DNA from 2 places in the Aquincola agrisoli genome. Region 2 is predicted to be linked to the other one. Evidence: riboswitches for the same ligand, from Rfam matches in the RefSeq annotation. Region 2 holds a riboswitch; the other holds the start of a gene.
What was found. A riboswitch is a leader RNA that binds a small molecule or an ion and turns the genes downstream of it on or off. The one in region 2 is predicted to bind S-adenosylhomocysteine.
Positions count from the first base shown of each region.

Region 1: it holds a riboswitch for S-adenosylhomocysteine, as region 2 does, so the genes downstream of both, ahcY (adenosylhomocysteinase) here and metH (methionine synthase) in region 2, are expected to answer to the same signal.

Region 1 is NZ_JAZIBG010000028.1:716,317-726,757, forward strand. It holds gene pbpC (penicillin-binding protein 1C) at 1-759, shown strand, start outside; gene V4F39_RS14945 (YbfB/YjiJ family MFS transporter) at 741-1,910, opposite strand; gene V4F39_RS14950 (HAD family hydrolase) at 1,907-2,731, opposite strand; S-adenosyl-L-homocysteine riboswitch at 2,830-2,924, shown strand; gene ahcY (adenosylhomocysteinase) at 3,000-4,451, shown strand; gene V4F39_RS14960 (TlyA family RNA methyltransferase) at 4,566-5,324, shown strand; gene metF (methylenetetrahydrofolate reductase [NAD(P)H]) at 5,321-6,160, shown strand; gene V4F39_RS14970 (5-formyltetrahydrofolate cyclo-ligase) at 6,173-6,766, opposite strand; gene V4F39_RS14975 (TfoX/Sxy family protein) at 6,823-7,182, shown strand; gene V4F39_RS14980 (DUF2917 domain-containing protein) at 7,196-7,576, opposite strand; gene V4F39_RS14985 (LysR substrate-binding domain-containing protein) at 7,673-8,632, shown strand; gene V4F39_RS14990 (lytic transglycosylase domain-containing protein) at 8,771-10,441, shown strand, end outside.
Region 2 is NZ_JAZIBG010000054.1:77,699-88,139, reverse strand. It holds gene V4F39_RS24540 (YifB family Mg chelatase-like AAA ATPase) at 1-1,511, shown strand, start outside; gene V4F39_RS24535 (DUF1501 domain-containing protein) at 1,518-3,044, opposite strand; gene V4F39_RS24530 (DUF1800 domain-containing protein) at 3,044-4,897, opposite strand; gene V4F39_RS24525 (outer membrane lipoprotein) at 5,111-5,818, opposite strand; gene metH (methionine synthase) at 5,939-8,689, opposite strand; S-adenosyl-L-homocysteine riboswitch at 8,752-8,843, opposite strand; gene V4F39_RS24515 (hypothetical protein) at 8,923-9,561, shown strand; gene V4F39_RS24510 (OmpA family protein) at 9,636-10,148, shown strand; gene V4F39_RS24505 (homocysteine S-methyltransferase family protein) at 10,176-10,441, opposite strand, start outside.

The DNA of each region.
Region 1 (10,441 bases), on a different contig from region 2:
CCGGCCGCGCCGGGCCGCCCGGCCCCCGCGCGCGCCGGCCTGCAGGTGATGGACCCGCGGGCCGCCTGGCTCGTGGCCGACATCCTGGCGGACAACAACGCCCGCGCGCTGACCTTCGGGCTCGACAGCCCGCTCGTCACGCGGCGCTTCGCGGCGGTGAAGACCGGCACCAGCAAGGACCTGCGCGACAACTGGTGCATCGGCTTCACCGAGCGCTTCACGGTGGGCGTCTGGGTCGGCAATGCCGATGGCGAGCCGATGCACCACGTGAGCGGCACCACCGGCGCCGCGCCGGTCTGGCGCGGCATCGTGCAGGCGCTGCAGGACGGCGAGCGCGCAGCCCGCCCCGCCGCGCCGGCGGGCGTGCTGCGCCAGGCCGTGCGCTTCGAGGGGATGGACGAGGCGCCGCGCGACGAGTGGTTCATCGCCGGCACCGAGCAGGCCGTGTGGCAGCGCAGCGCGCAGCGTGCGCCCTTCGGCATCGTGCAGCCGCGCGACGGCAGCCTGTTCGCCATCGACCCGGACATGCCGCCCGGCGCGCAGCGCATCGTCTTCGAGGGCGCCGACGGCGTCTGGCGCCTCGACGGCCGACGCATCGGCGAAGGGTCGCACCTGCAGTGGGCACCCTGGCCCGGCCGGCATGTGCTGGCGCTGCACGGCCGGGATGGGCGGCTCGTGCAGCAGGTGCGCTTCGAGGTGCGCGGTGCCGAGCCGCGCCACGGGCCGACCGGCCCGCCGCGTCAGCCCAGCGGCCGCTGACGCAGCGCGATCGCGGCGCCCAGCGCGAGCACCGCGGCCGAGCACACGAAGCCTCGCGCCAGCCCACCCGGGCCGTCGGCGATCCAGCCCACCACGCTGGGGCCGACGATCTGCCCCGCCGCGAACACGATGGTGAAGGCGCTGATGCCGGCGGGCCACGCCGAGGCCGGCAGGTTGTGGCGCACGAACGCGGTCGTGGAGGCGACGACCGACAGGAACACGCCGCCGAACAGCGCGCCCGAGGCGAACACCGCCACCGGGTGGGCCAGCAGCACCGGCAGCAGCGTCGCCACCGCCAGCAGCCCGTTGAGCAGCGCCAGCGGCTGCCCGCCGCGGTAGCGCTGCAGCAGGCCGGCCCACAGCCACGACGACGCGACGACGCCCAGCCCGAGCACCACGTAGAAGGCGACGATCAGCGGCTCGGCCAGGCCCTGCTCGCGCAGCAGCGTGACCACGAAGGTCATGTAGCCGATGTAGCCGAGCCCGAACATCAGGTAGCCTGCCAGCATGAAGCCGAAGCGGCGCCAGCGCACCGCCTCGCGGGCGGCCGCGGCCGGCGGCTTCGGCGACGCCAGGCCCCGCGTCGCCGCGGCCAGGGCCGCGGTGCACAGCGCCGCCAGCGCGCCCAGGGCCCACCAGGCGCCCTGCCACGCATGCAGGCCGCTGCGCGCCGCGAGCGGCGGCACGGCCAGCGCGGAGGCGACGATGCCCAGGCCCGTGCCGCCGTAGTAGAGGCCGAGCACCAGGCCGGGATGGGGCGCCGACTGCGCCAGCCGCGCGGCCAGCAGGCCGCCGGCCACGAAGGTCGCCGCGCTCGCCACGCCGGTGGTGAAGCGCAGCAGGAACAGCGGCAGCTCGCCGGTGGCCGCGCCGTGGGCCGCCAGCAGCGCCGCGGCACCGACGCTGCCCGCCAGCAGCACCCGCCGGGCGTCGTGCCGCGCGAGCAGCGGCGGCAGCAGCAGCGCGCCGGCCAGGTAGCCGGCGGCATTGACGGTGTTCATCGCGCCGGCGGTGAAGTAGCTCCAGCCCAGGTCGGCGCGCATCGGCGGCAGCAGCAAGGCGTAGGAGAACCGCGCCAGGCCCAGCGACACCGCGGCCGCCAGCGCCAGGGCCAGCGCGGTGCCGATGCCGGGTGCGGGCGCGGCCTTCACCGCCCCGGCGCGCCCGGCCGGCAGGCCAGCACGCGCTGCGCGACTTCGGCAAAGCCCGCGCCCCGCTCGCCGTGGGTGAGGTACGCCGGCCAGGTGTGCAGCTCGGCCGCGAAGCGCCGCAGGTTGGCCACGCCGACGCTCAGCGCAAAGCGCGCGAACATCGCCTGGTCGTTGGTGGAGTCGCCCACGTAGATCCACCGGTCCACTTCATCGGGCAGCTCGCGGCCGGCCAGCGCCTGCAGCATCCAGCAGGCGCCGCTCCACTTGTCGTGCCCCCCGTACCAGCCGTTGATGTGGATCGAGCTGACGCTGGCGTGCATGCCTTCCTCGTGCATCACCCGCACCGCCTGCGCGATGGCCGAGGGCGGCAGGTGGGTAAACTCGCTGTGGTCGATCGCGATGTCGGTGACGCGGCCGGCGCTGTCGCGCGCCAGCCGGGCGCCGGGCACCTCGTGCAGCAGGCGGGCGGCGGCCGCGCGCAGGCGGGGGGCGTTGGCCGCGCGCGTGGCCTCGTCCTGGGCATACGCCTCGCGCCAGCCGCCGCCCTCGCGCAGCAGCGCCACCGCGCCGTTCTCGGCCGCGATGGCGCGCAACGGCCACCGGCTGGCCAGCTCGCGGCTCCAGCCGAGCGGCCGGCCGGTGATGGCGATCACCGGCACGCCGGCCTCGTGCAGCGCCTGCAACGCGGCCAGCGCGGGCGGATCGATCGCGCCGTCGCGCGTCAGGGTGTCGTCGATGTCGGTGAAGACGCCGTGCACGGCCGCCAGCGCGGCCGCCGGCGCCTGCGCCCAGGGGCGGGCGGCGGACGGGGGGAGGGACATGGCGCCAGTCTTGCACAGACGAATGGCCGCGTTCGACCGGGCTTTTCCGGCGTTTGCACCGTCGGCAGGCGGCCGCGCACGCCACTACAATCCCGGCACTTTCCGAGGAGCGTTGCAAGGCACGGCACGTGCCCCAGGCTCGGACCACCGCCGCGGCACCCGCCGCCGCGGCCTGCAACAACGCTCACCCGCACGAGTCGTGTCCTGGGTGAGCGGATCCTTCCTCCCCTTCTCGCGATTCGGCGGGCCCCTTGAACCGGAGCCCTCTATGAACGCCGTCCTCAAACCCGTCCCCGCCCCCGACCACGCCATTGCCGACCTGTCGCTCGCCGAGTGGGGCCGCAAGGAGATCAAGATCGCCGAGACCGAGATGCCCGGCCTCATGGCGATCCGCGAGGAGTTCGCGAAGACCCAGCCGCTGAAGGGTGCGCGCATCACCGGCTCGCTGCACATGACGATCCAGACCGCCGTGCTGATCGAGACGCTGCAGGCGCTGGGCGCCGAAGTGCGCTGGGCCTCGTGCAACATCTTCTCGACGCAGGACCACGCTGCGGCCGCCATCGCCGCGGCCGGCACGCCGGTGTTCGCGGTCAAGGGCGAGTCGCTGGAAGACTACTGGGACTACACCCACCGCATCTTCGAGTTCACGCCCACCCGCGGCAGCCGCGCCGACGGCCCGAACATGATCCTCGACGACGGCGGCGACGCCACGCTGCTGATGCACCTGGGCGCCAAGGCCGAGAAGGACATCAAGGCGCTGGGCAAGCCCACCAGCGAGGAAGAGAAGATCCTGCACGCCGCGATCAAGGCCAAGCTGAAGGTCGACCCGACCTGGTACAGCCGCCGCCTGAAGAACATCATCGGCGTGACCGAGGAAACCACCACCGGCGTGCACCGCCTGAACGAGATGTCGGCCAAGGGCACGCTGATGCTGCGCGCCATCAACGTCAACGACTCGGTCACCAAGAGCAAGTTCGACAACCTCTACGGCTGCCGCGAATCGCTGGTCGACGGCATCAAGCGCGCCACCGACGTGATGATCGCCGGCAAGGTCGCCGTCGTGGCGGGTTACGGCGACGTGGGCAAGGGCTCGGCGCAGGCGCTGCGTGCGCTGTCGGCCCAGGTGTGGGTGACCGAGATCGACCCGATCAACGCCCTGCAGGCCTGCATGGAAGGCTACAAGGTCGTGACGATGGAGTACGCCGCCGACAAGGCCGACATCTTCGTCACCACCACCGGCAACAAGGACGTCATCCGCCACGAGCACATGGCCGCGATGAAGGACCAGGCCATCGTCTGCAACATCGGCCACTTCGACAACGAGATCGACGTCGCGTCGCTCGAGAAGTACAAGTGGGAAGAGATCAAGCCGCAGGTCGACCACGTGATCTTCCCGGCCAAGGGCAAGAAGCCCGAGAAGCGCATCATCCTGCTGGCCAAGGGCCGCCTGGTGAACCTGGGCTGCGGCACGGGCCACCCGAGCTACGTGATGAGCTCCAGCTTCGCGAACCAGACCATCGCCCAGATCGAGCTGTTCACCAAGCCGAAGGAATACAAGGTCGGCAAGGTGTACGTGCTGCCCAAGCACCTGGACGAGAAGGTCGCGCGCCTGCAGCTGTCGAAGCTGGGCGCGCAGCTGACCACGCTGACCGACGCGCAGGCCGCGTACATCGGCGTGGACAAGAACGGCCCCTACAAGCCCGATACGTACAGGTATTGAGACCACCCCCGGAGCGCCTTCCGGCGCTCCCCCTCAAGGGGGCGCCACCAGCGGACCGGCAGAGCCGGATCCGCGGTGTCTGCTGGAGCAATTCGCCTTTCCTTATCCACGGTTGTGACACGCGCTGACCAACTCATCGTGCAGCAAGGGCTGGCGCCCACGCGCTCGGCTGCGCAGCGGCTGATCGAGCGCGGCGCAGTGCGCTGGCAGGGCCCGCAGGGCTGGCAGGTGCCGAAGAAGGCGGGCGAAGACCTGCCCGAAGGCTGCACCGTCGAGCTGACCGACGACGCCGAGCTGCGCTGGGTGTCGCGCGGCGGGCTCAAGCTGGAAGGCGCGCTTGCACAGGCGGGCGTCGACGTGGCCGGCCGCACCTGCCTCGACGTGGGCCAGAGCACCGGCGGCTTCACCGACGTGCTGCTGGCGCGCGGCGCGGCGCGTGTGGTCGGCATCGACGTCGGCCACGGCCAGCTCCACCCGAAGCTGCGCGGCGACCCGCGCGTGCAGGCGCTGGAAGGCGTCAACGCCCGCCATGTCGACGCCGGGCTCGGGCGCTTCGGCTTCGTCACCGGCGACCTGTCCTTCATCTCGCTCACGCTGGTGCTGCCCGCGCTGGCGCCGCTGCTCGAGCCGGGCGGCGAGCTGCTGATGCTGGTGAAGCCGCAGTTCGAACTGCAGCCGCAGGACATCGGCAAGGGCGGCCTGGTGAAGAGCGCCGCGTCGTACCCTGTGGTGGAGCAGCGCATCCGCGAGGCCTGCGCCGCGCACGGGCTGGCGGTGGCCGCCTATTTCCCGAGCCCGATCGCCGGCGGCGACGGCAACACCGAGTTCTTCGTGCACGCACGAACCCCCGATCTTCCGAGAGCAACCCCATGACCGTGCCGATCAGCTTCGAGTTCTTTCCGCCCAACACCCCGGTCGGCGACGACAAGCTCAAGACCGTGGTGCAGGAGCTGGGCGCGCTGAAGCCCGAGTTCTTCAGCGTGACCTACGGCGCCGGCGGCGCCACGCGCGACAAGACGCTGGCCACCGTGAGCGCCATCGCCAAGGCCGGCTTCGAGGCCGCGCCGCACCTGTCCTGCGTGGGCTCCACGCGCGCCGGGCTGGCCGAGATCCTGGCCACCTACCGCGCGCAGAACATCCGCCGCATCGTCGCGCTGCGCGGCGACCTGCCCAGCGGCACCGCGGTCGCGGGCGAGTTCCGCTATGCCGCCGAGCTGGTGCGCTTCATCCGCGAGACGCAGGGCCCCGACTGGCAGATCGAGGTGGCGGCCTATCCGGAATACCACCCCGAGCAGCGCTACGCCGCCCGCGACGTGCAGCACTACGTCGAGAAGGTGAAGGCCGGCGCCACCGCCGCGATCACGCAGTTCTTCTTCAACCCCGACGCGTATTTCCACTTCGTCGAGCAGACCCGCAAGCTGGGCGCCGAGGTGCCGGTGGTGCCGGGCATCATGCCCTTCCACAACTTCGCGAAGATCGCGCAGTTCGCGCAGCGCGACGGCATCGAGATCCCGCGCTGGGTGGCGCTGAAGATGGAGGGCTTCCTGGACGACGCGGCCTCGATCCGCGCGTTCGGCCTCGACGTGGTCACCTCGTTGTGCGAGCGGCTGATCGCCGGCGGCGCGCCGGGCCTCCACTTCTACACGATGAACCAGAGCCCGCTGACGCTGGAGCTCTGCAAACGCCTCCAGCTCGGCCCGGCCGCCTGAGGCAGGTTCAGGTCACTGCGGATCGGCGTCGGCGACGACGCCGTCCTCGTTGAGCATCGCGTCGAGCGGCACGTCGTGCGGCTCGGGCTGGAGCCACGGCAGGAAGCCGTGCGAATAGCCGACGCCCACCGTGTACGGCTTGGGTTCGATCGCCGCCAGCGTGCGGTCGTAGAAGCCGCCGCCGTAACCCAGGCGCACGCCGCCGGGGCCGTAGCCCACGCAGGGCACCAGCAGCATCTGCGGCTGGAATTCCTCGGTGTCCTTGGGCTTGGGGATGCCGAAGGCATCCTCCTCCATCGGGCACCCCGGGTACCAGACGTGGAAGCGCAGCTGCTTGGTCTCGCGGTCGATCACCGGCAGGCCGATGCGGCGCGCCGGGTCGGCTTCGCTCCAGCGGAAGAGCGCGGGCAGCGCATCGAACTCGCCCTTGATGGGCCAGTAGGCGCCGATCGTCGTCTCCTTGCGGGCCACCAGCCACACGCGCAGCACCCGCTGCAGGTGCATCGCGCGCTCGTGGCGGTCGATCATCGCGAGCCGCTCGGCCTGGAGCTGGCGGCGCAGCACCTTCTTGTCGCGGGACGGTTCCAGGCTGAAGTCGGCAGGCATGGCGGGCGAGGGGGTCGGTGGCGGAAACCCGATTGTGGCCGGCCTAGACTGCCCGGATGCGCGCCACCGCCCCCGCCGACCCGATCGTCGCCCACTGCCTGGAGCTGCTCGCGCCGCTGGGCGACGCGCGCGCCAGGCGGATGTTCGGCGGCCACGGCATCTACCTGGACGGGCACTTCATCGCGATCGTCGCGTGGGAGCGCCTGTACCTGAAGGCGAACGAGGCAACGCAGGCGCGCTTCCGCGAGGCCGGCTGCGAGCCCTTCACCTACGAAGCCAAGGGCGACCGGCGCGTGACGATGAACTACTGGACCGCGCCGGCCGAGGCGATGGAATCGCCGGCGCTGATGCAGCCCTGGGCGCGGCTGGCGCTGCAGGCGGCCCTGGCGGCCCCGCGGCCGCGCCAGCGGCGCTGAGCCGGCGCACGGATCACACGCAGGTCGGTGCGATCGCGCCGAACTGCAGCGAACGCCGCGAGGCCTCCAGCGCGCCGCCCAGCCGCTGCCAGGCGCTGCGCCCGGGCACGGTACGGGGCTGAGGCGCCTCGACCAGCTGGAAGACCGCGGCGGCCCGCCCTTCCACGACCGCCTCGACGCCGGCGCCGAGCGCATGGCCCTCGCCGGGCGAGAGCCAGATGTCGCCGCCGGCACCCGGGCGGGCGTCGTCGGTCGTGAGCCAGACCTGGCCTTCGGTGACCGCGAGCCAGCGGGCATGCCGGGCCGGTGCGATGCGGCGAGCGGTACCGGCCGGCAAGGCAACGGACCAAGCCGCTGCGTCAGCTTGCGAAAAGCTCATCAATGCGGTGCTCATGACATACTCCGGTGGCTGGGTGTGTAGAGGAAATTCTCGTCAACGACAGGCCCCCTGTCGAATGAGCAGTTCGACCCCGATTGATGCGCATTGATCATGAATAGACTGCGGCAGCGCCCCCTCTCCGTCGGCCCGTTGCGCGCCTTCGAGGCGGTGGCCCGGCGCCTGAGCTTCAGCGGCGCGGCGCAGGAACTGCACCTCACGCAGTCGGCGATCAGCCGGCAGATCCGCGCGCTGGAAGAAGAACTGGGCGCCGTGCTGTTCCTGCGCGGCACCCGCAGCGTGGAGCTCACCGGCGCCGGGGCGACGCTGCTGCGCTCGGCCGCGCCGCTGCTCGACCGGCTCGACGCCACGGTGCGGCAGATCCGCGTCTCGGCCGGCCGGCGGCATGTCGGCGTGACCACCTTCGCGTCCTTCGCATCGCTGTGGCTGATCCCGAGGCTGCACTCGTTCCAGCGCATGCACCCCGACATCGACATCCGCATCTCCGCGACGGATGCCCTGCTCGACATCGACGACCCGGAGCTGGACATCGGCCTGCGCTACTGCCACCCGGACCAGGCGCCGCCTGGTTCGATCCACCTCTTCGGCGAGGTGCTCACGCCGGTGGTCTGCCAGGTGCTCGCCGAGCAGGCGCAGCGCGGGCAGGCGCCGCCCCTCGCCCATCCGGCCGACCTGGCCCGCCATGCGCTGCTGGAGGAGGACGACCACCGCCCCAGCGCCGAGTTCCTCACCTGGCGCTACTGGCTGCGCCAGCGCGGGCAACCGCAGCTCGAGCCCCTGCGCTGGATCTACCTGAACTACACCCACCAGCAGATCCAGGCGGCCCTCGCGGCGCAAGGGGTGGCACTGGCGCGGCTGGCGCTGGTGCAGGAGTCGATCCAGCGCGGCGAGCTGATCGAACCGTTCGGCGAGGCGGGCCGCGAGCGCTCGCCCTTCGCCTACTGGCTGATCCACGGCAGCAACGCGCAGCGCCGGCCGGAGCTGCAGCCTTTCATCGACTGGGTGGTGGAACAGGCCCGCGAGACGCGGCGAACGCTGGGCGAATCCGCCTGACGAGGGCGGGCCCTTGTCAACGCGCGGCGGAACCGCTGCGCTACATTCAAATCCATCTGCCGCGCCCCCTGCGCCCCCCGCCCGCGCCGCAGCGCCTTCAACGCACCGCGGCCGCTCCACGCATTCACCGAAGCACCGATGCAAAAGCCCCGCCCCCTGGCCAGCCTCATCGGCCTGGCCACCGCCCTTCTCCTCACCACGCAGGCGCCGCTCGTGCGCGCCCAGGGCGCCGACGGCCTCGTGCTCGAGGCCCGCGAGGCGCAGCGCAAGAAAGACCGCGTGCGCCTGGTCGCGCTGCGCGACGCCGCGCAAGCCACCCGCCATCCGCTGGCGTCCTGGGTCGACTACTGGGAACTCGGCAGCCGCCTGAACACGGCGCAGCAGGACGAACTGGAAGCCTTCTACGCGCGCTGGCCCGGCAGCTACGTCGAAGACCGCCTGCGCAACGACTGGCTGCTCGAGCTGGGCAAGCGGCGCGACTGGGCCAACTTCAGCCGCGATTTCCCGCGCTTCCGGATGAACGACGACCGCCAGGTCACCTGCTACGCGCTGCTCACCGCGCACCTGGACGGCCAGCAGGTGCGCGATGCGGCGCTGCCGGCCTGGCTCGCGCAGCGCGACCTCGACGACGGCTGCGCCCTGATGGCCGCCACGCTGTACGAAGCCAAGGTCTTCACGAAGGACGACGTCTGGCGCCGCATCCGCCAGGCGGCCGAGGGCAACAAGCCCGCGGCCGCCCGGTCCGCCGCCGCGCTGGTGAGCCCGCAGCTCGCGGCAGCGGTGGCCGAGGCCTTTGCGCAGCCGGCCAAGCCGCTGGGCCGCAAGGCCGTGGTGATGACCCACGACACCGCCGAAGTCACCGCGGTGGCGCTGGCCCGCATGGCCGCCGACGACCCGGACAACGCCACCGCGCTGCTGCGCGCGCGCTGGGCGCGGCTGCTGCCGCAGGCGCCCGCGGGCTGGGCCTGGTCGCAGGTGGGCCGCAGCCATGCGCAGAAGCTCCAGGCCGACGCGGTCACGGCCTACGCCGAGGCCTTCGCCCAGCGCGAGCAGAAGCCCCATGCCAGCGATTCGCAATGGACCGACGACACGCTGGCCTGGGCCGTGCGCAGCGCGCTGCGCTTCCCGGCGGCAGAGCGCTGGGCCATCGTCGCCCGTGCGATCGACGAGATGAGCGCCGAGGAGCAGGCCGACGCGGGCTGGCAGTACTGGAAGGGCCGCGCGCTGCGCGAGACCGCGCCGCAGGGCCCGCGGGGCGACGAGCAGCGCCGCGAGGCCGAGACGGTGCTGCAGGCCATCGCATCGCCGCTGCATTTCTACGGCCAGCTCGCCACGGAAGACCTCGGCCGCAGCCTCGCGCTGCCGCCGGCGCCGGCGCCGCTCACCGCGCAGGAGCGGGCCGCCGCGCGCGCCAACCCGGGCCTGCAGCGGGCGCTGCAGCTGATCGGCCTGGGCCTGCGCAGCGAGGGCGTGCGGGAATGGAACTTCACGCTGCGCGGCATGGCCGACCGCGAGCTGCTCGCCGCGGCGCAGTGGGCCTGCGAGCGCGAGGTCTGGGACCGCTGCATCAACACCAGCGACCGCACGCGCAACGAGATCGACCTCGAGCAGCGCTACCCGATGCCGCTGCGGCGCCACGTGGTGGAGCAGGCCGGCTCGATCGGCCTCGATCCGGCCTACGTGTACGGCCTGATCCGCCAGGAGTCGCGCTTCATCATGGACGCGCGCTCGCATGTGGGCGCCTCGGGGCTGATGCAGATCATGCCGGCCACCGCACGCTGGACGGCCAAGAAGATCGGCCTCGACTAC
Region 2 (10,441 bases):
TTGCGAGCCGCGCGCTCGACGGGCTCGACGCCCCGGCCGTGCGCGTGGAAGTGCACCTGGCCAACGGACTGCCCAGCTTCACGCTGGTCGGGCTGGCCGACACGGAAGTGAAGGAAGCGCGCGAGCGGGTGCGCGCGGCGCTGGCGCACAGCGGGCTGGGGTTCCCGCACAACAAGCGCATCACCGTCAACCTTGCGCCCGCCGACCTGCCGAAGGAGTCGGGCCGGTTCGACCTGCCGATCGCGCTCGGCATCCTCGCCGCCAACGAGCAGATCGACGCCGGCCGGCTGGAACGCCACGAGTTCGCCGGAGAGCTGTCGCTGGCCGGTGAGCTGCGCCCGATCCGTGGCGCGCTGGCGCTGGCCTTTGCCGTGCGGCGCGCGGGCAGCGGCCGCAGCCTCGTGTTGCCGGCCGAAAGCGCCGCGCAGGCCGCGTTGGTCGACGACGTGGTGGTCTGCGGCGCCCGCCACCTGCTCGACGTGGTCGCCGCGCTGCAGCCGGGCGACGGTGCCGAGCCCTTGCCGCGCACGGCACCGCCCGTCCTCCTGGCCAGCGCGGACGGCCCCGACCTGCGCGACGTGCGCGGCCAGGCTGCCGTCAAGCGGGTGCTCGAGATCGCCGCGGCCGGAGGCCACAGCCTGTTGATGGTCGGCGCGCCCGGCACCGGCAAGTCGATGCTGGCGCAGCGCCTGCCCGGCCTGCTGCCGCCGATGGGAGAGGACGAGGCGCTGGCCAGCGCGGCCATCGCCAGCCTCGCGAGCAAGGGCTTCGACCTCGCGCAGTGGCGCGTCCGGCCGGTGCGCGCCCCGCACCACTCCGCCAGTGCCGCCGCGCTGGTGGGCGGCGGATCGCCGCCCCGGCCGGGCGAGATCTCGCTCGCGCACGGGGGCGTGCTCTTCCTCGACGAACTGCCTGAATTCCCGCGCAGCGCACTGGAGGCGCTGCGCGAGCCGCTGGAGACCGGGCGGGTGACGCTGTCCCGCGCCGCGCGGCAGGCGACCTACCCGGCGCGCTTCCAGCTCGTCGCCGCGATGAACCCCTGCCCCTGCGGCTACCTGGGCTCACCGCCCGCCGCCGGACGCAGCTGCCGCTGCACGCCCGACATGGTGCTGCGTTACCAGGGGCGGTTGTCGGGGCCGCTGCTCGACCGCATCGACCTGCAGGTGGACGTGCCGAACGTGCCGCCCGCCGAGCTGATGCAGGCGCCGCCCGGCGAATCGAGCCGCGACGTGGCGGCGCGGGTGGCCGCGGCGCGCGCACGGCAGCAGGCGCGGCAAGGGCGCGTCAATGCCGAGCTGGAGGCCGCCGACGTGCCGCTGCACTGCGTGCCCGATGCCGCGGCCGGCACGCTGCTGCAGCGCGCGGCCGAGCGCCTGGGCTGGTCCGGGCGCGGGCTGCACCGCACGCTGCGGGTGGCGCGCACGCTGGCCGACATGGAGGGCGCGGCGGCGATCGGCGTGCCGCACGTGGCCGAGGCGCTGCAATACCGCACCACGCCGCTGGTGCGCTGAGGCCGCTCAGCCCAGGAAGCCCAGGTTGCGCCGCGAGGCGTCGAAGTGGGCGAGGTTCGGGAAGACGTCGAGCAGCTGGCCGTCGGACAGGCCGAACCAGCGCCCCAGCGTCGCGCCGAGCTGCTCGACCGACACCTGGGGCAGCAGCGCGCCGTTGGCGAGCTGGTCCGGACTCGTGAAGCCGCCCTTGCCGTCCGGCAGGCCGAACTGCGGGAAGCTGCCGTAGACGTTGCGCCCACGCACCGCGCCGCCCATCACCAGGTGGTGGGCGCCCCAGCCGTGGTCGGTGCCGTCGCCGTTGCTGGTGAAGGTGCGGCCGAAATCCGACGCGGTGAAGGCCGTCACGCTCTCGCGCAGGCCCATCGCGCCGAGCACGCCGTCGAAGTACGCCAGCGCGTGCGACAGGCGCGCCATCAGGTCGGCGTGCAGCCGGTTCTGGGCGTCATGGGTGTCGAAGCCGCCCAGGTTGACGAAGAACACCTGCCGCCGCGCACCGAGCGCCGTGCGCGCGCCGATCATGCGCGCGACGATCTGCAGCTGCTGCGCGAGCGGGTTCAGCGCGCGCGTGCCGCCCACCGTGTCGTACTGCAGCAGCGAATGGCTGGCGCTGGCCGTGGCGCCCGCCACGTCGTAGGGCGCCTGGTCCGCCCGCGGCAGCGATGCCGACACCAGCTGCTCGGCATCGATTGACCGGCCGGTGATCGCGGCCTGGTCGAGCGCCAGCAGATCGGCGCTGCGCGCGGTGCGCATCACGCTGCGCATGCGCTCCATCGCCACCGCCGAGCCGAACAGGGTGGTCGCGCCCTGGCCGCCGATGCGCATCGCACCGCTGGTCGACACCTGGTACTGCAGCACGCTGCGCCCCGCCAGCCACACCGCGTTGCCGGCCGCAGAGATCGACGTGAAGGTCGCGTTGCCGTTGCCGGACACCAGCAGGTCGCCCATGCGCCCGCCCCAGCCGGCCGTGCTGCCTTCGGGCGACAGCGTCTGCCAGGTGGACTGCTGGTCGTTGTGCGAGAAGAGGCTCGCCGGCCGCGGGAAGGCCAGGTTGCCGTAGTCGGCCTTGGTCATCGGCCGCACGAGCGGCCCGACGTTGGCCAGCACGCCCAGCCGGCCGGCGGCGAACAGGTCGCGGGCGCCGCCCATCAGCGGGTGCAGCGCGAAGCTGCGGCCCTGAGGGTCGGCCGGCTCGATCGGCAGCACGCCGCCGAGGCGGTCCGGCGAGCCCACGGCCGCGCTGGCCGATGCCGCCACGCCCGGCGCGCGCAGCGCGATCGGGTCGGGCGCCTGGTTGCGCACCGAGGTGTAGGCCGACCACGAGGCGGTGTCCGTCGGCAGCACCATGTTGAAGCTGTCGTTGCCGCCGCTGAGGAAGATGCACACCAGCGCCTTGTAGTCGCCGGCCGACTGTGCGCTGGCGGTGCCGAGCGCGGCCAGGTTCAGCGCCAGCGGCGTGGCGGCGGCCCCCAGGGAGGACAGGGCGGCGGCACGTTGGAGGAAGGCGCGTCGCGCGCCGTCGAAGGGTTTGCTCATCACTTCTGCACCAGGAATTCGGGGGACACCAGCACGAGGAACACTGCGATCAGCGTGCGATTGCGGCGCGCATTGGCGACCTGCGTGGCGTTGCTGCCGTCGGCACGCGCCGCGGGCAGCGACACCGACTGCACGGCCGTCAGCAGTTCGCCGCGCAGCGCGCCGGACGCCGGCGTGCCCAGCAGCCGCGTGGTCACCTGGTCGATCAGCTGCTCGGGCCGGTCGGCCAGCGCGTCCTCGGCGCTGAAATCGAGTTGCACGTCGCGGCGTGCGGCCTTCCAGTCGATCCCGTTCATGCCGAACCCGGACTGCACGCCGGTGCGCATGTAGTTGGCATAGCCGGCCACCGACGATTCGTGGGTGATCTGAAGTTCCGGCACCGTGAGCCCCGCGGCGCCCGACTGCGCGCCCGGCGCCACATAGCCCGGCCGGTAGAAGTTGAAGACCGACGAGGCGCGCAGCGGCGTCTGGCCCAGCGAGGACGCGGGATCGTCGGTGCTGCCGACGAGCCAGAGGCCGGTGTCTGAGCGCGCACCGAAGGCACGCAGCACGGCCGTCAACCGCAGCACCGGCTCGCGCAGCTTGCCGAAGGCCGGGTCGCGCGACGCCTCGGCGCCCCGGGCCTCCGGATCGAGCAGCACGGCCCGGACCAGGGCCTTCAGGTCGCCCCCGCCCTGGCTGAACGCCTGCGCCACGCGCGCCACGTAGGCCGGACTGGGGTGGCTGGTCACCAGCCGCTGGATCATCTGCCGGCCGATGAAGGGGCCGACGTTCGGGTGGGCCGCCAAGGTGTCGAGCGCCGCCTTCAGGCTGGCCGCCGGCTGGGCGGTGCCTTGCGCCGCCACGACGGTGCCCAGGAAACGCTTCTCGGACTGGGAGTGGAATTGCGGATAGCCCTGCATCGGCTTCCAGTAGCGGTCCGGATCGGTCGCGCCGCTGGCCGCCCAGAAGCGGTTGCTGCTGGTGTCGGCACCCGCCCAGCTCCAGCCGGTGAACACCTTGGCGAGGCCCTCGATGTCTTCGCGGGTGTAGGCGAGCAGCGGTGCGCCGCTGCCGTCGGTGCGGCGGCTGCCGTCGGGATGGAGCTGGTACAGCCCGAGCGAGAAGAGCTGCATCACCTCGCGGGCGAAGTTCTCGTCAGGCACGCGGCCTCGGGCGACGTCCTCCTTCTGGTTGCGCAGGTGCGAGAGGTAGATGCCCATCGCCGGATGCAGCGCCACGCCCTCGAGCAGCTGGCGGTAGCGGCCGAACGCGTTGGCGGTCAGCATGTCGAGGTAACCCGCCGCCGACTGCGGCTTGTCGCCCACGCCGTCGCTCACCATCGAGACGACGAAGATCTGCGACAGCGCGAACGCCACGCGCATGCGCAACTGCGCGTCGCCGGTCACCGCCTGGCGGTAGAAGGAATCCAGCACGTCGCGCTGGTGGGCAACCTTGGTCGCGTCCACGGCCTGCAGGGCGGCATGGGCCGCATCCCAGGATGCGCGGTGCGACACCGCCTGGCGGTTGAACTGGTCGTCGAGCCAGGCTTCGTAGCCCATCGCCACCACCCGGTCGATCTCGGCCGGGGTCGCACCAAAAGTGGCCTGCGTGAGAAAGCGCGCAGCCTCGGCACGCGTGGGCACCGGGGAGGCCACGGGCTCCACCACCGGCGGCGGCGTCGTGACGACGCCGCTTCCGGCGCCGGGTTCGGCCTCGGGCAGGCCGCCCGTGCCGACATCCGTCCCGCCCCCCGCGACGGGTGGAATGAGCGTGCCGCCACCGGCAGGCGCGGCCGCATCCTCGCCTCCGCCACCGCCACCGCCGCAGCCGGCCATCGCCGCCGCCAGCAGGCCGACGCCCAACCAATGCACCCACCGCCCAGCGCGTATGGGTCGCCCCGGGCGAACGCCCGCATCCGATCCATTGTTCACAACGACCCCTGTGCAAGCCCCGTTGGCCTGCTTTCATCAGGGATCTATCGGCCTGCGCACGTGCCGCCCAAGGGCGGCCGATCGCTCGAGCAAACCGGCAAGCGCAGCACCTGCAACAGCGCAGGGGTCCGCGCCCGGCCGGCGCGGCCGGGGTCAGGCGCCCTGGTCGCTCGCGGGGGCGCTGCGCAGCACGCCGTTCTCGACAGTCACCCGCGCGCCGGGCGTGGGCTGGGTCCGCTGCGTGACGGTGCGCAGGGTGCCGTCGTCCATCCGCACGCGCACCTCGTACCAGGTCTCGCTGCGCACGCGCTTCTCGACCTCGTGGCCGGCCAGGCCGCCGCCCACCGCGCCCAGCACAGTCATCGCCTTGCGGCCGTTGCCGCCGCCGATCTGGTTGCCCACCACGGCGCCCAGGACACCGCCGGCCACGGCGCCGACGCCGTTGGCGTCGCCCTTGCGCTCGACGCTGCGCACGCCCTCGATGACGCCGCACTGCTGGCAGATGGCGACCCGTTGCGTGCGCAGCGGCTCGCGCGGGCTCGGTGCTGCGGCGGCCACCGGCGGCGGGGCGTCTGCGGCTGGTGCCTGTTGTGACCGCACGGGCGCGGGCTTCGTCGCCGGGACTTGCACATGCCCCGGCTGCGCCTGCGCGCCCTGCACCGGCGCCAACGCGGCCACCGCCGCCGGCGGCGTGTCAGCCGACGCGGACGGCTCGGCCCCGCCCCGCAAGGCCCAACCCGCGCCCCCGGCCACGGCGGCCACCAGCACCGCACCCGCGACCAGGCCCACCACGCGGTGGTCCTGCGAGCGGCGCAGCGGCGAGCCCGGGTTCGCCGGGGTGGGCAGGATGTCGTTCGGCATGTTCTTACTCCTTGATGACCAGGGTTTCACAGCATTGAACGCGCGTGGACGCATTTGGTTGTTCCGGACAATGCATCAGTCGTCACCCGCTGTAACGACACCCCGCAAGCAAGCGGGGCATTACCCCAGCAGCGGCGCGAGCGCACGCCGTGCCTGCGCCTCGTCCAGCGCATTGCGTGCCTGCCAGTCGGCCAGCTGGTCGTCGCCGATCTTGCCGACGTTGAAGTAGACGGCCTCGGGGTGCGCCAGGTAGAAGCCGCTCACGCTCGCCGCCGGCGTCATCGCGAGGCTTTCCGTGAGCCCCATGCCCACGTCCCCGGCATCCAGCACGCGGAACATGTCGCGCTTGGGCAGGTGGTCGGGGCAGGCCGGGTAGCCCGGGGCCGGGCGGATGCCGCGGTACTTCTCGGCGATCAGCTCCTCATTGCTCAAGGCCTCGCCGGCCGCGTAGCCCCAGAAGTCGGTGCGCACGCGCTGGTGCAGGCGCTCGGCGAAGGCCTCGGCGAAGCGGTCCGCCAGCGCCTTCAGCATGATGGCCGAGTAGTCGTCGTGGTCGTCGAGGAACTGCTTCTCCTTCTTCTCGACGCCCTGCGCGCTCACCGCGAACAGGCCCACGTAGTCGGCCTTCGTGCCCTTGGGCGCGACGAAGTCGGCCAGGCAGCGGTTGGGACGTTTCACGCCGTCGACCACTGGCCGCACGCTCTGCATGCGCAGGCCGCGCCAGGTCATCAGCACCTCGGTGCGCGATTCGCCGGCGTAGATCTCGATGTCGTCGTCACCTACCGTGTTGGCCGGGTACAGGCCGATGACCCCATGGCACTGCAGCCAGCGACCTTCGATGAGCCGCTGCAGCATGCGCTTGCCGTCGCTGAACACCCGGGTGGCGGAGTCGCCAACGACCTCGTCGCGCAGGATCTCGGGGAAGCGCCCGGCCAGGTCCCAGGTCTGGAAGAACGGCGTCCAGTCGATGCACTGCGCCAGTTCGGCCAAGTCGTAGTTGCGGAACACGCGCCGGCCCAGCACCTTGGGCTTCACCGGCTCGAACGAGCTCCAGTCGATCGGCGTCTTGTTGGCGCGCGCCTCGGCCAGCGTGACGAGCGGCGTCGCTTTCTTGTTGGCGTGCTGCTCGCGCACCTTGGCGTAGTCGGCCGTCACCTCGTCGATGAAGCGCGCGGCGCGCTCGTCGGACAGCAGTTCGGTGCACACGCCCACGCTGCGCGAGGCATCGGGCACGTAGACCACCGGCCCTTCGTAGTGCGGCGCGATCTTCACCGCGGTGTGCACGCGGCTCGTGGTGGCGCCGCCGATCAGCAGCGGCACCCGCTTCGCGCGGAACCAGTCGTCGCGCTGCATCTCGGCCGCGACGTACTGCATCTCCTCCAGGCTCGGCGTGATGAGGCCGGACAGGCCGATGATGTCGGCGCCCTCCTCGCGCGCCTTGGCGAGGATCTCCTGGCAGGGCACCATCACGCCCATGTTCACCACTTCGTAGTTGTTGCACTGGAGCACGACGGTGACGATGTTCTTGCCGATGTCGTGCACGTCACCCTTCACGGTGGCGATGACGATCTTGCCCTTGGGCTTGGCATCGCCGCCGGCCTCGACGAGCAGGCGCTTCTCTTCCTCGATGTAGGGCAGCAGGTGGGCCACGGCCTGCTTCATCACACGCGCGCTCTTCACCACCTGCGGCAGGAACATCTTGCCGGCGCCGAACAGGTCGCCCACCACGTTCATGCCGGCCATCAGCGGCCCTTCGATCACGTGCAGCGGGCGGCCGCCGTCGGCGCGGATCTGCTGCCACACCTCCTCGGTGTCCTCGGTGATGAACTCGGTGATGCCGTGCACCAGCGCGTGCGACAGGCGCTCGGCCACCGGCAGCGCGCGCCACGCGAGGCGGGCGCTGTCGTCCTTGGCGGCGCCCTTGGCGCTCTCGGCGATCTCGACCAGGCGCTCGCCGGCGTCAGGCCGTCGGTTGAGCACCACGTCTTCCACGCGCTCGCGCAGCACCGGATCCAGGTCGTCGTACACGCCCACCATGCCGGCGTTGACGATGCCCATGTCCATGCCCGCCTGGATGGCGTGGTACAGGAACACGGTGTGGATCGCCTCGCGCACCGGGTCGTTGCCGCGGAAGCTGAAGCTCACGTTGCTGACGCCGCCCGACACCTTGGCGCCCGGCAGGTTCTGCTTGATCCAGCGCGTGGCGTTGATGAAGTCGACCGCGTAGTTGTCGTGCTCCTCGATGCCGGTGGCGATCGCGAAGATGTTGGGGTCGAAGATGATGTCCTCGGGCGGGAAGCCCACTTCGTCGACCAGCATGCGGTAGGCGCGCTCGCAGATCTCGATCTTGCGGGCGTAGGTGTCGGCCTGGCCCTTCTCGTCGAAGGCCATCACCACGGCCGCGGCGCCGTAGCGCTTGACCAGCGTGGCCTGGCGCTTGAATTCGTCCACCCCCTCCTTCAGCGAGATCGAGTTGACGATGCCCTTGCCCTGGATGCACTGCAGCCCGGCCTCGATCACCGACCACTTCGACGAGTCGACCATGATGGGCACGCGCGCGATGTCGGGCTCGCTGGCGATGAGGTTCAGAAAGCGCACCATCGCCGCCTTGGAGTCGAGCATCGCCTCGTCCATGTTGACGTCGATCACCTGCGCGCCGTTTTCCACCTGCTGGCGCGCGACGGCCAGCGCCTGCTCGAACTGGCCGTTCAGGATCATCCTTGCGAAAGCCTTGGAGCCGGTGACGTTGGTGCGCTCGCCGATGTTGACGAACAGCGTGCCGGCGCCGATGGCGACGGGCTCCAGCCCCGACAGGCGCAGCGGCGGAGGAACGGCAGGCAAGGCTGGGGCGGCGGAGAGGGCTTCGGACATGGCGTGCGATGGTGGTGTCCGGTGCGGCGAGTCGGCTGCGGCCCACCCGCAACGTCGTCCGCGCCGGGGGAGCGTGGTTGCCGGACGGCCCCTTCGGCGGAGCCGGCGCCCGAGCCTGGCGGCTGGTGAGGCCATCGCAACGCTCCTCGGGCAGGGCACGATTTTAGCGGCGGCCGTCCGCGGCCGCCTGCACAATCGCCCGACGACACAACCTGCAACCTGGAGAAGACGTGATGCCCTGGTGGAATCGATCAACCGTGGCCACGGTGGCCCTGTTGGCCGGAGCGCTGCTGGCCGGCTGCGCCAGCCGCGTGCCGCTGGACCAGCCCACGCGGCCTGCGCCGCCGCCGCTTCAGGCCCCACCCCCGGCCCCCCCCCCGGAGCTGCTGCCGCCCCCACCGCCGCCGCCCGAGCCGCCCCCCGCGGCCACGCCGATGCCGGTGCCGCCGTCGGCCGAGACACCGCCCGCGCCGAGCGTCCCGCCGCCCCTGATGCCTGAGCCGCCGCTGGTGGTGGAACAGCGGTGGCTGCAACAGTGGTTCGAAGGCACGCCGGTGGTCATCGCGTCCCAGGGCGACGGCAGCCTGCTCGTCGAAGTCCCTGCGGAGTTCTGCTTCGACCCGGGCGCCTCCGCCGTCAAGCCGCCGCTGGCCGCGGTGCTGACGCGCGTGCGAAGCAGCCTCGAGCGCCAGCCCCGCGTGCAATTGCGCATCGAGGCGCCGGCCGAGGCGGGCGGCGTCTCGTCGCTCGCACGCGAGCGCAGCACCCGGGTGCGCGAGCACTTCTTCAGCCCCAGCATCCTGCCCACCCGGATCACCGAGCTCGATGGCCTGCCGGGCTCGCCGGTGCGGCTGGTGATGACGCCGGCATGAAGCGGCCTACCGTCCGCAACAAGGCTTACACCCCGGGGCTGGCCGGGGGCCCCCAACCAGGCTGCAATCCCGGAATGATCCCCTCTTCCTCGTTTCGCCGCCGCACCGGTGCGGCCGGCGCAGCGCTTGCCGCGCTGATGATCGCCGGCTGTGCCAGCGGCCCGCCGCAGGCGTCCCGTGCCCCGGGCTCCGAGGCCGACCGCCGCGCAGCCGCGCCCGCCGCGCTGATGGCCGAGCAGCAATGGCTGCAGCAGTGGTTCAGTGGTACGCCGGTACAGATCGTCATGGCACGCGACGGCACGCTGCGTGTCGACGTGCCCGCGGCCTTCGCCTTCGATGCCGGGCAGGCCGGCGTCAAGCCGCCGCTGGCCGCGGTGCTCGACCGCGTCGCCGAAAGCCTGCGCCGCAACGAGCTGCTCGTCGTCAGCGTCTCGGTGCCGGCGGCATCGGACGCGGCGCTGGCGAAGCGCCGGCACGACGCTGTCGCGCGCCATCTGGCGGGCCGGGGGGTGGCGGCGGCGCGCGTGGGCACGTCGCCCGCCAACGGCGCCGTGCTGGGCCTGCGCCTGGCCGTGGGCGACGCCTGAGCGGCGGCCGGCGGCGGCGCCCGGCCCTCAGGGGGCTTCGACCAGGCCGCTGAAGAGCGGATCGCGCGGGCTGCGCGGGCGGTAGGCCGACACCCGCCGCGCGATCGCGGCGATGTGGTCGGGCGTGGTGCCGCAGCACCCCCCGACGATGTTCAGGAAGCCGCTCTTCGCGAACTCCTCCATCAGCCCCCCCGTGACCTCCGGCGTCTCGTCGAAACCGGTGTCGCTCATCGGGTTGGGCAGCCCGGCATTGGGATAACACGAGATGAAGGTGTCGGCCGCGGCCTTGCCCA